3 regions of the Proteus vulgaris genome follow, and region 2 is predicted to be linked to each of the others. Evidence: predicted binding sites of a transcription regulator. Region 2 holds the regulator's gene; each other region holds the start of a gene.
The links. Region 2 encodes PhoB, which activates phosphate uptake and scavenging genes when phosphate is short. Its sites were predicted from a motif close to CTGTCATAAAACTGNCNNAT; they were not measured.
Positions count from the first base shown of each region.

Region 1 (4,295 bases), 1.0 Mb from region 2:
GTTAATAAAGCGAGTGGTTTCAGCAAGCCATGAGCGACGGCCATATTCTGCAAGATAAATCCCTGCAAGAATACCTAATGGCGTGCCAATCACTGTGGCCCAAAGAATGAGTAATCCACTACCGACAATGGCGTTCGCCAATCCACCACCATCAGTATTTGGCGGCGGTGTCATTTCGGTGAAAAGCGCAAGGGACATACCATCAACGCCTTTTGTGATTGTTGAGAATAAAATCCACGTTAACCAGAAAAGACCAAATGCCATAGTAGATACAGATAAAAACAGTGCGATACGGTTTTTTTGACGACGCCAAAGTTGGCGTTTATGACGTACTCGCAGTTCGCTCTCTGTTTGAACTTGTAATGAAGAAGGGGATGTTTTAGACATATTAACGCGCTCCTTCATTCTTAGATAAACGTAATGTCATAAACTTAGAAATCGCAAGTACGATAAAGGTGATGACAAACAGGATAAGCCCTAATTCCATTAATGCCGCAGTATGTAATCCCGTTTCTGCTTCAGCAAACTCATTGGCTAATGCAGACGTGATACTGTTACCTGGCATAAATAGCGAGGCAGAATCTAATTGGTAGGTATTACCGATGATAAAGGTCACCGCCATGGTTTCACCTAAGGCACGGCCTAATCCCAACATAACGCCACCGATGACACCGTTACGGGTATAAGGTAGAACGATATTCCAAATTACTTCCCATGTTGTACAGCCAATACCGTAGGCTGATTCCTTCATCATGACAGGTGTCTGTTCAAACACATCACGCATCACAGAGGCGATATAAGGAATGATCATGATAGCGAGGATAACCCCTGCTGCTAAGATACCAATACCAAAAGCAGGGCCTGAGAAAAGCTCGCCAACGATAGGAATAGAAGAAAGCACATTGCCTACCGGCTCTTGGAAATAGGTTGCAAACAGTGGTGCGAAGACAAACAGTCCCCACATACCATAAACAATACTTGGGATAGCCGCGAGTAACTCAATCGCAATACCTAATGGGCGTTTTAGCCAATTAGGTGCTAATTCAGTGAGGAAAAGGGCAATACCAAAACTGACAGGAACAGCAATAACCAGTGCGATAATTGACGTTACAATGGTGCCGTAAATAGGCACTAATGCACCAAACTCCTGTGCTGGTGGGTCCCACTCTTTTGTCCATAAGAATGAAAGACCAAACTGCTGAATACTTGGTAATGAGGCAAAAATCAGTGAAACAATGATACCTGTTAAAAGCAAAAGCGTAATCAACGCAGCTAGACGGACTAGTGCGCTGAAAATAACGTCCCCTCGTTTACTAGGGGCCTTTATTACCGTTGTGTGCTCGGCCATAAAGCCTCTTTTAATTTATTACCCCCTGTTAGCAGGGGGTGAACGTTAACTTATCTCTTAATGGTTACCGGTTTTATTAGTAAATCGGTTTGCCATTACTGTCTTTAATACTTGTTTTCCATGCAGCACGAATTTGTTCTACAACTTCTGCAGGTAATACTGCGTAATCTAGATTTTTCGCTTCTTGATTACCTTTGTCATAAGCCCAGTTGAAGAAATTCAGCACTTCTTTACCTTTTTCTGCATTTTGTTGTTTTTGATGCACTAAGATAAAGGTGGTTGAAGTAATCGGCCATGCGTTTTCACCTTTCTGATTAGTCAGGTCTTGTGCAAAGCTTTTGCTCCAATCAATTTTTCTTGCTGCGGCACTAAAGCTGTCTGCTGTTGGTGCGATTGCTTCGCCATCAGCTGTGACTAATTTAGTATAAGCAAGGTTGTTTTGTTTCGCGTAAGCATATTCAACATAACCAATTGAACCTGGTACACGTTGAACGAATGCAGCGATGCCATCATTTCCTTTACCACCTAAGCCTGTTGGCCATTTTACGGTAGAGCCAGCGCCTACTTCATCTTTCCATGCGCTATTTACTTTTGATAAGTAGCTAGTGAAAACGAAAGAAGTTCCAGAACCATCAGCACGACGAATAACCGCGATATTCTGGTCTGGTAATTTTACGCCTGGATTGAGTTTTGTGATGGCAGGGTCATTCCATTTTTGGATCTTGCCTAGATAGATATTACCGATAGTGTCGCCATCTAAGGTCAGCTCACCTGATTTGATACCAGGAATGTTTACAGCCATAACAACGCCACCAATCACGGTAGGGAATTGGAATAAACCGTCAGCTTGTAATTTGTCGTCTGTTAATGGTGCATCAGAAGCGCCAAAATCAACGGTGTTTGCAATGATTTGTTTAACACCACCAGAGGAGCCAATGCCTTGGTAGTTAATTTTGTTACCCGTTTCTTTTTGATAGGAATCTGCCCATTTAGCATAAACTGGGGCAGGGAACGTTGCGCCAGCACCAGTCAGCGAGGTCGTTGCCTGCGCAGAAAGAGCGGTCATTGAAAACGCAGCGGCAATGACACTAGTCAGGGTGGTACGCATCAGTTTCATAATCCCTCCTGTGGGATAGGTAGAATAATTTTCGACATCTATCAACTTCGGTTACGGTACGCACAGACAATAGGTCAGTTAGATGACAATTAAATGTCTTAATTGTGACAGTTTTATGACAAAGTAAAAAAATGATGAAATATTTAGAGGGAGAAGAAAAAATAGAGCAAAAGTAGCGGAATAAAAAAGGGCTTTATCAGAAAGAAAAATTAATCATCCTCATCATCACGCTCTTTTAATGGAAAATTAGCACGGATAAGTAATCCACCTTTAACGCTATCATCAAGTTCAACATAACCACCGTGAGCATCCATAATACGGCGAATAATGGATAACCCTAAACCTGCACCTGTCGAGCTACGCGCTTGTTCACCTTGAACAAAAGGTTGGAAAAGACGTTGTCGGTCTTCTTGTGGAATACCGGGGCCGTCATCTTCGACTTGAAACCATGCATATTCTTCATTTTTTCCACTTGAAACACTTATCCAGCCATGGCCATAGCGGGTCGCATTTACAATCATATTGGCAAGTGCTCGTTTCACAGCGATAGGATTAGCCGTAATATTAATGGGTTCAGGATGAAGATGATCTTCACTTATTTTACCTGAATTAGATTCAGCCGAAATGACTTCTTGTAATAGATTATTCATATCGCACAGTTCTAAAGACATCTCTTTACCTGTGCGCATATAGTCTAGAAACTGGCCAATAATGGCATCGCAATCTTCAATATCTTTATTGATAGAGTCAGCAAGATAGCTATCCTCTGGGCTCATCATTTCAGTGGCAAGGCGAATACGGGTAAGAGGTGTACGCAAGTCATGACTGACACCAGCCATAACGAGTGTTCTATCATTATCTAATGAACGAATACCCGATGACATCTGATTAAATGCGCGAATGATTGATCGCATTTCAGAGGAGCCAGATTCAGGAATAGGTGGTGGAATAACCCCTTTACCGATACGACGTGCAGCATATTCTACTTCATTGAGTGGGCGATTTTGAAAACGGTTATAGAGCCAAAAAAAAGCGACAACGATGATAATAAAAATAATCGCTTGTCGATAAACTGGCAGTAGGAAATTTTGCCCTAACTCAGTGAGAGGAACACGGATCCAGAGAGAGGGGGAAATATGTGTATTAACCCATAAAACAGGGTATTCCAGCGTGTTTTCAATCCAAATTTCAGTTTCTCCACCCAGATATTCAGACATCTGTTCACTTAAATCGTCATCGATTTTAGCCCAATAAAGTCCTTCCTCAAGTGCGGCCTCTTTATCAAAAAAAGAGATACCTAATTCGCTATAGATTTTATTGCGTAAAGCCGGGGAGATTTTGAGTGGAGTGCCATCAACTAAAATAAGTTCTTCAGGCATTAATGTGCGTATTTCATACGCTAAAACTTTATTAAATTGCTGAAGGCTTGGCCCAACAATAAGGTGCTGTACAACGATATAACTGGCTATCAAGCTAAAAAAAAGTAGCGAGATAACCAGAAATAACGAACGTGTCAGTTTATTGTGAGGGGAAAGCCTCAGCCTTCTCATTGAGCACTGGTTCCATCAGGAACAAAGACGTAACCAAGACCCCAAACTGTTTGAATATAGCGAGGATGTGTTGGATCCTCTTCAATCATTCGGCGTAAACGAGAAATTTGAACGTCGATTGAACGTTCCATAGCACTGTATTCGCGACCACGAGCAAGGCTCATTAATTTGTCACGAGAAAGAGGCTCACGAGGGTGAGATACCAGTACTTTTAATACAGCAAATTCACCACTCGTTAGAGGCATATGCTCTTCTTCATGGAACATTTCCCGTGTACCAA
Region 1 covers NZ_CP090064.1:4,120,774-4,125,068, reverse strand. Annotated here, with positions in the region: gene pstA (phosphate ABC transporter permease PstA) at 1-387, opposite strand, end outside; gene pstC (phosphate ABC transporter permease PstC) at 389-1,348, opposite strand; gene pstS (phosphate ABC transporter substrate-binding protein PstS) at 1,425-2,465, opposite strand; gene envZ (two-component system sensor histidine kinase EnvZ) at 2,675-4,015, opposite strand; gene ompR (osmolarity response regulator transcription factor OmpR) at 4,012-4,295, opposite strand, start outside.
Region 1: pstS (phosphate ABC transporter substrate-binding protein PstS) is a predicted target of PhoB. The motif match lies at 2,568-2,587, and genes of this name have one in related genera.

Region 2 (4,295 bases):
TTAGATGATAAAGGCTTTAAATAGAAAAGCTGATTAGTGTACTTTTTTAGCAGATAGTAAGGTTTGAGGCAGAATAAAAGAAAACGTACTTCCACTCCCAACTTTACTTTCAATATTCAATTGTGAATGATGATGAAGCAGTGATTTTTTCACAATTGCCAACCCTAATCCTGTACCACCAGAATGACGAGAGCGTGCCTTATCAACACGGTAAAAACGTTCTGTTAAACGTGTTAAGTGTTCAGCACTGATCCCTGAGCCATTGTCGGAGACACTAAATAACATACCTTGAGGAATTTTCTTCCAGCTGACTTTTATTGTTGTGCCTTCTTCTGTGTGATTAATCGCGTTATAGACTAAATTAGAAACGGCACTACGCAATTGCTCTTCATTACCACGTACAGCCCACTGTTCATCAATATCAAAGGTAATATGATGTTGGCCTTGGCTTAGTGAGTTTGCCTCTTGTTGCAATAAAGTTAAAATGGCGGGTATATCGACAATCTTATTTAAATCAATATGAGGAGCTGATTCAATACGGGAAAGTTGTAAGAGCTGCTTTACCAACGTATCCATCCGTTTAGCTTGTTCCTGCATTGTCATTATCGCTTTATGTTCTGCGGGTTTTTCTGCACTATTTTCTTCCATCATTTCAAGATAGCCTTGAATAACGGTTAAAGGCGTTCTTAATTCGTGGCTCACGTTGGCAAAAAAATCACGTCGTGCATTTTCTAGTTTATTTTTTTCTGTCACATCTCGCGCTACCATTAGGCGCTGATCTTCGCTATATGGCATCACACGAAATTCCACAATAGAGCCATTATTAAGAGAAATCGTTAAAGGGTGACTAAAATCGCCTGCGGTAAAATAGTGCAAGAAATCTGGGTAACGTAATAAATTAAAAATATTTTGCCCGTTGTCTTCTGGCCAGCGAAAACCTAATAAATGTTGAGCTAAGCTGTTACACCAAAAAATATTACCTTCATTGGTCATCATTACAACCGCATCAGGTAGGCTTTCAGCCCCGCTTCTAAAACGCTTAATTAAATCACCTAATTCTCGACGTCGCTTACGATTACGTTGCTGTGTTTGTCGAATACCATAAAAAATAGGCTCCCATCCTCCTCTGCCTTCGGGGGGTAAGACTGAGCGATCGAGCCATAACCATTTAGACAATTTCATCAAATTATAAGCATGCCAAACCAAAGCACTAAGAAGTGATACCACCAGTAGCCAAGGAAGATGGCCAATAAAAAGCGATAATACAAAGGCAGGTAAGCAAAATAGACATAGCCCCCAGACGAGGGCTTTCCATGATAGTCGTTCTAACACCTGACGATTACTCCCATATTGACTTAGAAACGGGCAGAGAAGCGATATCCCGTTCCACGTACTGTTTGTATCATTCGGTCATGACCATCTTCTTCAATGGCTTTACGTAAACGACGAATATGCACATCCACAGTACGGTCTTCGACATAAACATTCGTTCCCCAAACATAGTTTAGCAGTTGTTCTCTGCTATATACGCGTTCAGGATGAGTCATAAAAAAGTGCAGGAGTTTAAATTCGGTAGGCCCCATATCAATCGGTTTATCTTGACTCGTTACTCGATGAGAAACAGGATCAAGCGATAATCCATTGAATTCAATGATATCTTCCGCTGACATCGGTGATAAACGTCGTAAAATTGCCTTCACACGGGCGACAAGCTCTTTAGGTGAAAAGGGCTTGATAACATAATCATCAGCTCCCGTTTCTAAGCCTTGGACTTTATCTTCTTCTTCCCCTTTTGCCGTTAACATAATAATAGGGATGTCACGAGTATTACTCTCTCGCTTCATCTGTTTTATTACCTGTAAACCGGAGCCTCCGGGGATCATCCAATCTAATAAAACCAGATCAGGGTAAGGATCGATAAGAAAACTCAATGCAGAATCATAATCTTCTGCTTCAATTGGTTGAAAACCATTTTGTTCTAAAACAAAACAGATCATCTCTCGAATTGCGGTTTCATCTTCAACAACAAGAATACGCCTTGCCATACTCTATCCTGTGTAATGTATATAGAGGGTCAAAATGATTATGATGCAGTTTTATGACAGATTTATGACTAACCTTAACATTACTGAAATACCATGGTGTTGTTAAGGTAAATAAATCATTTTTTGGTGAAAAATCGCTCAAAAAAAGGCTTACTGTTGAGTTTTCACTAAAAAAGCAAGGTGCGCTATACTCTGAGCAAATAAAAAAGAGGGATAGCAATGCGGATTATTCACACATCAGACTGGCATTTAGGGCAATATTTTTTTACTAAAACCCGCGCACAAGAACATCAACAATTTCTTGATTGGTTATTAGTACAAATTAAGGTTCATCAAGTTGATGCCCTAATTGTTGCTGGTGATATATTTGATACTGGCTCACCCCCAAGCTATGCCAGAGAGCTGTATAATCGCTTTGTTGTTGCAATGAGAGACACACAATGCCAATTAGTTATTTTAGGTGGCAATCACGATTCCGTCGCAACACTCAATGAATCTAAATCACTATTGGCATGTTTAAATACCACTGTTATTGCCAGTGTTCATACCGAAACGCCGCAAGCACCGTTAATTCTTCGTCAAAAAGATAACGCGCCAGGAGCATTACTGTGTGCGATCCCCTATCTACGCCCTAGAGATATGATAACTAGCCGAAGTGGGCAATCCGGTGCTGAAAAACAAAACGCGCTAAAAGAAGCGATTGCTGATTATTATCAAGTTCAATATCAAGCAGCTCTCGATTTACGTGAACAATTGAACGCCAAGATCCCTATTATTGCGACAGGCCATCTGACAACGATTGGTGCAAGTGTGAGCGATTCTGTACGTGAAATATATATCGGTACTTTAGAAGCCTTCTCTGCAACCCTATTTCCTGAATTTGATTATATTGCTCTTGGCCATATTCATCGCCCTCAAGTGGTGAATAAATCAGGACATATTCGTTACAGTGGTTCACCAATTCCTTTAAGTTTTGATGAGAGTGGACAACAAAAAAGTGTCTGCCTTATCGATTTTGAGCAAGATAAATTAGCTGAGCTTACGCTACTCCCTATCCCCGAATTCCAGCTATTGCGTACAATTGCAGGATCATTAAAAGAAATAGCCACACAGCTTGAAAATTTTAAAAACCAATATGCTGAAACAGAGACGACTATCTGGTTGGATATTGAAGTTTCTACACAAGATTATCTCAGTGATATACAAACTCGTATTCAAGAGTTAACTAACAACCCACTTTTTGATGTGGTTTTATTAAGAAGATCTAGAAAACAACGCCAAGTGCTCACTCAAAATGAAAAAGAAACACTGACAGAATTAACGGTCTATGATGTTTTTGAAAGACGTTTAGAACAACATGAGTTTGATTCAGAAGAAACTAAAACGCGATTAACCACATTATTTAAACAAGCAGTTGAAATGGCAGAACAAGAGGATAACGAAGTAAAATGAAAATCTTAAGTCTGCGCTTTAAAAATATTAACTCCTTAAAAGGTGAATGGAAAATCAACTTTAACCAAGAGCCTTTTGTTAGCAACGGATTGTTTGCGATTACAGGCCCTACCGGTGCGGGAAAAACCACCCTTTTAGATGCCATTAGTTTAGCGCTTTATCATAGAACCCCTCGATTAGATAAAGTAACACAATCTCAAAATGAATTAATGACGCGCCATACCGCAGAGTGTTTAGCCGAAGTTGAATTTGAAGTCAAAGGTGTCGCTTATCGTGCATTTTGGGAACAACGCCGTGCTAATTATAAAGAAGATGGCAATCTTCAGGCACCACAAGCTGAACTCGTCAAAATAAATATCACTGGGGGGGAAGACAAAATATTAGCGAGCAAGATAAGCCAAGTAAAAGAGATGATCATTAATATTACAGGGCTGGATTTTGACCGATTTACTAAATCAATGTTGCTTTCACAAGGACAATTTGCAGCATTTCTTAATGCAGATGACAAATCTCGCGCGGAGTTACTCGAAGAACTCACTGGTACAGATATTTATCGTCATATTTCCCAATCAATCTTTAAACATTGGCGAGAAGAAGAACAAACGTTAAAAACACTCAAGCAACAGGCTGAAATGATGGCATTATTAGATGAAAATGCCCGCCAAGCTTTATTAACGGAACAAACAGATCTTTTTGCTAAAGAGAGCCTCTTACAAAAAGAACAACAGGAATATCAAGTAGCAAAACAGTGGCAAGAAAAAGAGATTGAACTCAATAAAAACAAAACTTTTGCGCAAA
Region 2 covers NZ_CP090064.1:729,237-733,531, reverse strand. Annotated here, with positions in the region: gene phoR (phosphate regulon sensor histidine kinase PhoR) at 34-1,332, opposite strand; gene phoB (phosphate regulon transcriptional regulator PhoB) at 1,356-2,045, opposite strand; gene sbcD (exonuclease subunit SbcD) at 2,265-3,497, shown strand; gene LW139_RS03455 (AAA family ATPase) at 3,494-4,295, shown strand, end outside.

Region 3 (4,295 bases), 200 kb from region 2:
GATTTAATTGCATTAGATTCAATTACATGCTGTGGAATAGGAGAAGCAACAACACGACGATAACCACGACCAGAATCTTCAACAAAATGCCATTGAGGGTTTTCTTGTTGTAATTGCATCATCTCTTGTTCAGAGAAAAATGCACCAATAGGTTTTGTCGGAGAAACAAAATTAGGATCGTTTTTATCTACTTCAACTTGTGTGATAAGGGTGATCGCTTGTTTATTTTGTTGAACACGAAGCTTATTAGTTAACGCTTGTTGTATTAAATAACCAATACCCCCTTGTGTATCAGCAACACAATTGGCTAATGGTGTTAATGGTAAACCTTCTTGTACATGTGCAACTTCCGCACGGCGTAAATCAAGTCCGACTTGTGGACCATTACCATGAGTAAGAACAATATTATACCCTTCAGCCACCATATCACTAATATGGGCTGCAACCTCTTGTACTGCTTGTTCTTGATGAGCGATAGACTGGCTAGCATTGTCTTTAATAATACTATTGCCTCCAATGGCAACAACAACGAGTTCTTTCATGTTTCACTCTCAATGATATTATTGGCAATTAAAGTAGAAATAATTCACCTCTACTCTCAGAGGTTGGGTTAATAAGGTCACCATATCGCTAACCACTTCCCCCATTTTTATTTTTTAATGAGATAAACATTATCGTATTGAACAATATCTATTCATTAATTGCGCAGGATAATAACAGAGAATGTAAATAAAACACCTATTACTCAATATTTCTCTTATTTAATTTCAGTAAATAGAATGAGGAAGAGAGGAGATGAAAGGCGTCATCAAACAGATCAATAACGCCTTATTCAGTACAAATAAGCGGGATAGTTAGTACTTTTTCATTTTGCTACATCATAAATATCTTGTTGATAAACATCAGGCATATCGGTAATTAGCATATCAACCCCCCATTGCTCAAAGTCTTTCACTTCTTCAGGATCATTCGGGGTATAACAATAAATTTCATAGCCGGCTTGTTTTAACAATTGCGCCTGTGCTTGCGTAAGGTATTTGTAATTACAATGCACACTAAAACCATCAATCGCTTTTAATGTTTCTAGCGCATTATCGGGGATCTCATCCCATAACTGGCCTCTACGAATAAAAGGTAGGTATCGTTTCATAACGATAAGTGCATGCGTATCAAAAGAAGAAAATAGAATTTGCTCATTCGGAATATCTGCACTTTTTATCATGTCAGAAACCGCTAAACATAAACGCTCAACATCATCGTCGGGCCAAGTTTTCAGCTCAATATTAAGCTTTGTTCCGGAACGCTTAATTAACTGTAGTCCTTGTCTTAAAGAAGGAATTTTCTCACCTTGATAAAGTGAACTAAACCAACTTCCTGCATCAAGGCGATGTAAATCATCTAAGGTATGAAAACGCACCGCACCTTGCCCATTCGTGCAACGATTAACTGTTTTATCATGAATAAGCACAGGAACATGATCCGCGGTTAATTGCACGTCCGTTTCAATCCATTCGCACCCGAAATCAATCGCCATTTTAAATGCAGCCAGTGTATTTTCAGGGGCTTTTCCAGAAAAACCTCGGTGAGCAGCTATCTTCATTTATCTCTCCTTTTCATTTGTGCCGACATCATGACAATCATTTATGACAGCAATTTGACAGTCATGCCATCAATAACTCTTCACTTAATTGTCACCCATTTGTCATAAATAACATTTAGGGTAATTCGCAGATTAGATTGCACCTTTAACTCTCGATTTAAAAGGAAATACTGCATGTCGATAAAATCAATAACGGGCCTTGCTGTTGCGATGACACTCTTTGCTTCACCTACACACGCAAAAACACAAATTGAATGGTGGCATGCTATGGGAGGAGCGCTTGGTCAGAAAGTTAATCAAATCGCTTCTGATTTTAATGCAAGCCAATCTGAATATGAGATAAAGCCTGTTTATAAAGGCACTTATGCTGAAACTATGACCAGTGCAGTAGCTTCGTTTCGTGCTAAAAACCAACCTGCTATTGTGCAAGTTTTTGAAGTCGGTACAGCCAGCATGATGGGTGCTAAAAAAGCCATTTATCCTGTTTATCAATTAATGGAAAAAACCAACGAGCCTTTTGATCCTAATAGTTATTTATCAACTGTCACTGGTTATTACACCACTAGCGACGGCAAAATGATGTCATTACCCTTTAATAGTTCAACACCTGTACTCTACTACAACAAAACACTCTTTAAAAAAGCAGGTATAGAGCAGCCACCAAAGACATGGAAAGAGATGGAAGCAGTATCTCAAAAACTGCTCGATTCTGGTGTTAAATGCGGATTTACCACCACATGGCAATCATGGACACAAATCGAAAACTTTGGGGCACGTAATAATTTGCCTATTGCGACAAAAAATAATGGTTTTGATGGCTTAGATACGACGTTTCTATTTAATAAATCCCCTTTCGTTGCTCATATTCAACAAATGGCAGATTGGTCTAAATCAGGTATTTTCAAATATGGCGGACGCCAATCTGATTCAATGCCTCTATTTTATACCCAAGAATGCGCCATGGTGATGGAATCATCCGCCGGTTTTGCTGGTATTAAAGAGAATATGAAAGGCATTGATATTGGTGTTAGCCAATTGCCTTATGACGATACGCTTGTACAAAAACCCGCAAATACCATTATTGGTGGAGCTTCGTTATGGGTTATGTCAGGGCGCCCAGATGCAGAATATAACGGCGTCGCCAAATTCTTCACCTATCTTTCAAGCCCTGAAGTACAAGCTGACTGGCACCAAGCTACAGGTTATCTTCCTGTTACTAAAGCCGCTTACGCATTGACACAACAACAAGGCTTTTATCAGCAAAATCCAGGGGCTGACACCGCAATATTACAAATGACAACCTCAGAACCGACTGCAAACTCTAAAGGATTACGCTTTGGTAATTTCTTACAAACACGCGAAATTGTTGATGAAGAATTAGAAAAAGTATGGTCAGGAAAACAGAGTGCTCAAGCTGCATTGGATAATGCTGTCACACGTGGAAATGAGCAATTACGCCGTTTTGAACGTACTCAATAATCATATTTATCAGGCGAGCTTAACAGCTCGCCTTCTGTTTTTATCGATTTACTGGATACTGTATGGCTTCTCAATCCATTTATTTTAAACAAAAATGGTTACCTCTAGCGCTGATTTTTCCTCAACTGGCTATCACACTTATCTTTTTTATTTGGCCTGCTGGGCAAGCTTTCTTTCAGTCATTTCAATTAGAAGATGCGTTTGGCCTGAGTAGCGAGTTTGTTGGTCTCGAAAACTTTCAGCGTTTATTTAGCAATAGTTACTATTTTGACAGTTTAATCACCACATTGATTTTTAGTATCAGCGTTGTCTTTCTCTCTATGTTATCTGCGCTTGTTTTAGCTGGCATTGCTGAGCAAATTTTACGAGGCAAACTGTTTTATCGTACGATCTTAATTTCACCCTATGCCATTGCGCCAGTTATCGCGGGTTTTCTTTGGTTATTTATGCTTGATCCTACGATTGGCGTATTAAGCCAATTATTAAAACAAATAGGCATTAATTGGGATCCCGTACTGAATACACATCATGCTATGTGGATGGTGATTTTAACTGCGACATGGAAACAAGTGAGTTATAACTTTTTATTTTTTCTCGCTGCCTTGCAATCTGTGCCTAAATCACTATTAGAAGCAGCCGCTATTGATGGCAGTGGGCCTATTAAACGCTTTATCACAATAAGCTTTCCGCTTATTTCACCGACCACTTTTTTCTTACTGGTAGTGAATTTTGCCTACGCCTTTTTTGATACTTTCGCCATTATTCATGCCATGACACAGGGTGGCCCCGGAAGTAGCACATCAACATTAGTGTATAAAGTCTATAACGATGGTTTTGTAGGATTAGATTTAGGCTCTTCAGCCGCACAATCCGTTATCTTAATGTTTATTGTCGCGATATTAACCGTGATCCAGTTTCGTTATGTTGAAAAAAAGGTGGCTTACTGATGGTTGAACGCAGACCTTTATTTCACGCTTTTTGCCACTTAATCCTCATTGTTGGCATTCTTTCTGTCGCATTTCCTGTATGGATAGCGCTTGTCGCTACAACACATCAAAATACCGAATTCGCCACAGGATCGCCTCTTTGGTTCGGCACTGAAGGTTTCAGTATTTTTAAAACCCTATTGTCACAAGCGGGTACAACGCAAAATAGTGCGATTTCAATTAACAGTATGTTGTTGAATTCATTAATCATGGCATTAGTGATCACTATC
Region 3 covers NZ_CP090064.1:524,502-528,796, reverse strand. Annotated here, with positions in the region: gene LW139_RS02600 (carbamate kinase family protein) at 1-542, opposite strand, end outside; gene LW139_RS02595 (glycerophosphodiester phosphodiesterase family protein) at 866-1,600, opposite strand; gene ugpB (sn-glycerol-3-phosphate ABC transporter substrate-binding protein UgpB) at 1,775-3,079, shown strand; gene ugpA (sn-glycerol-3-phosphate ABC transporter permease UgpA) at 3,142-4,026, shown strand; gene ugpE (sn-glycerol-3-phosphate ABC transporter permease UgpE) at 4,026-4,295, shown strand, end outside.
Region 3: ugpB (sn-glycerol-3-phosphate ABC transporter substrate-binding protein UgpB) is a predicted target of PhoB. The motif match lies at 1,642-1,661, and genes of this name have one in related genera.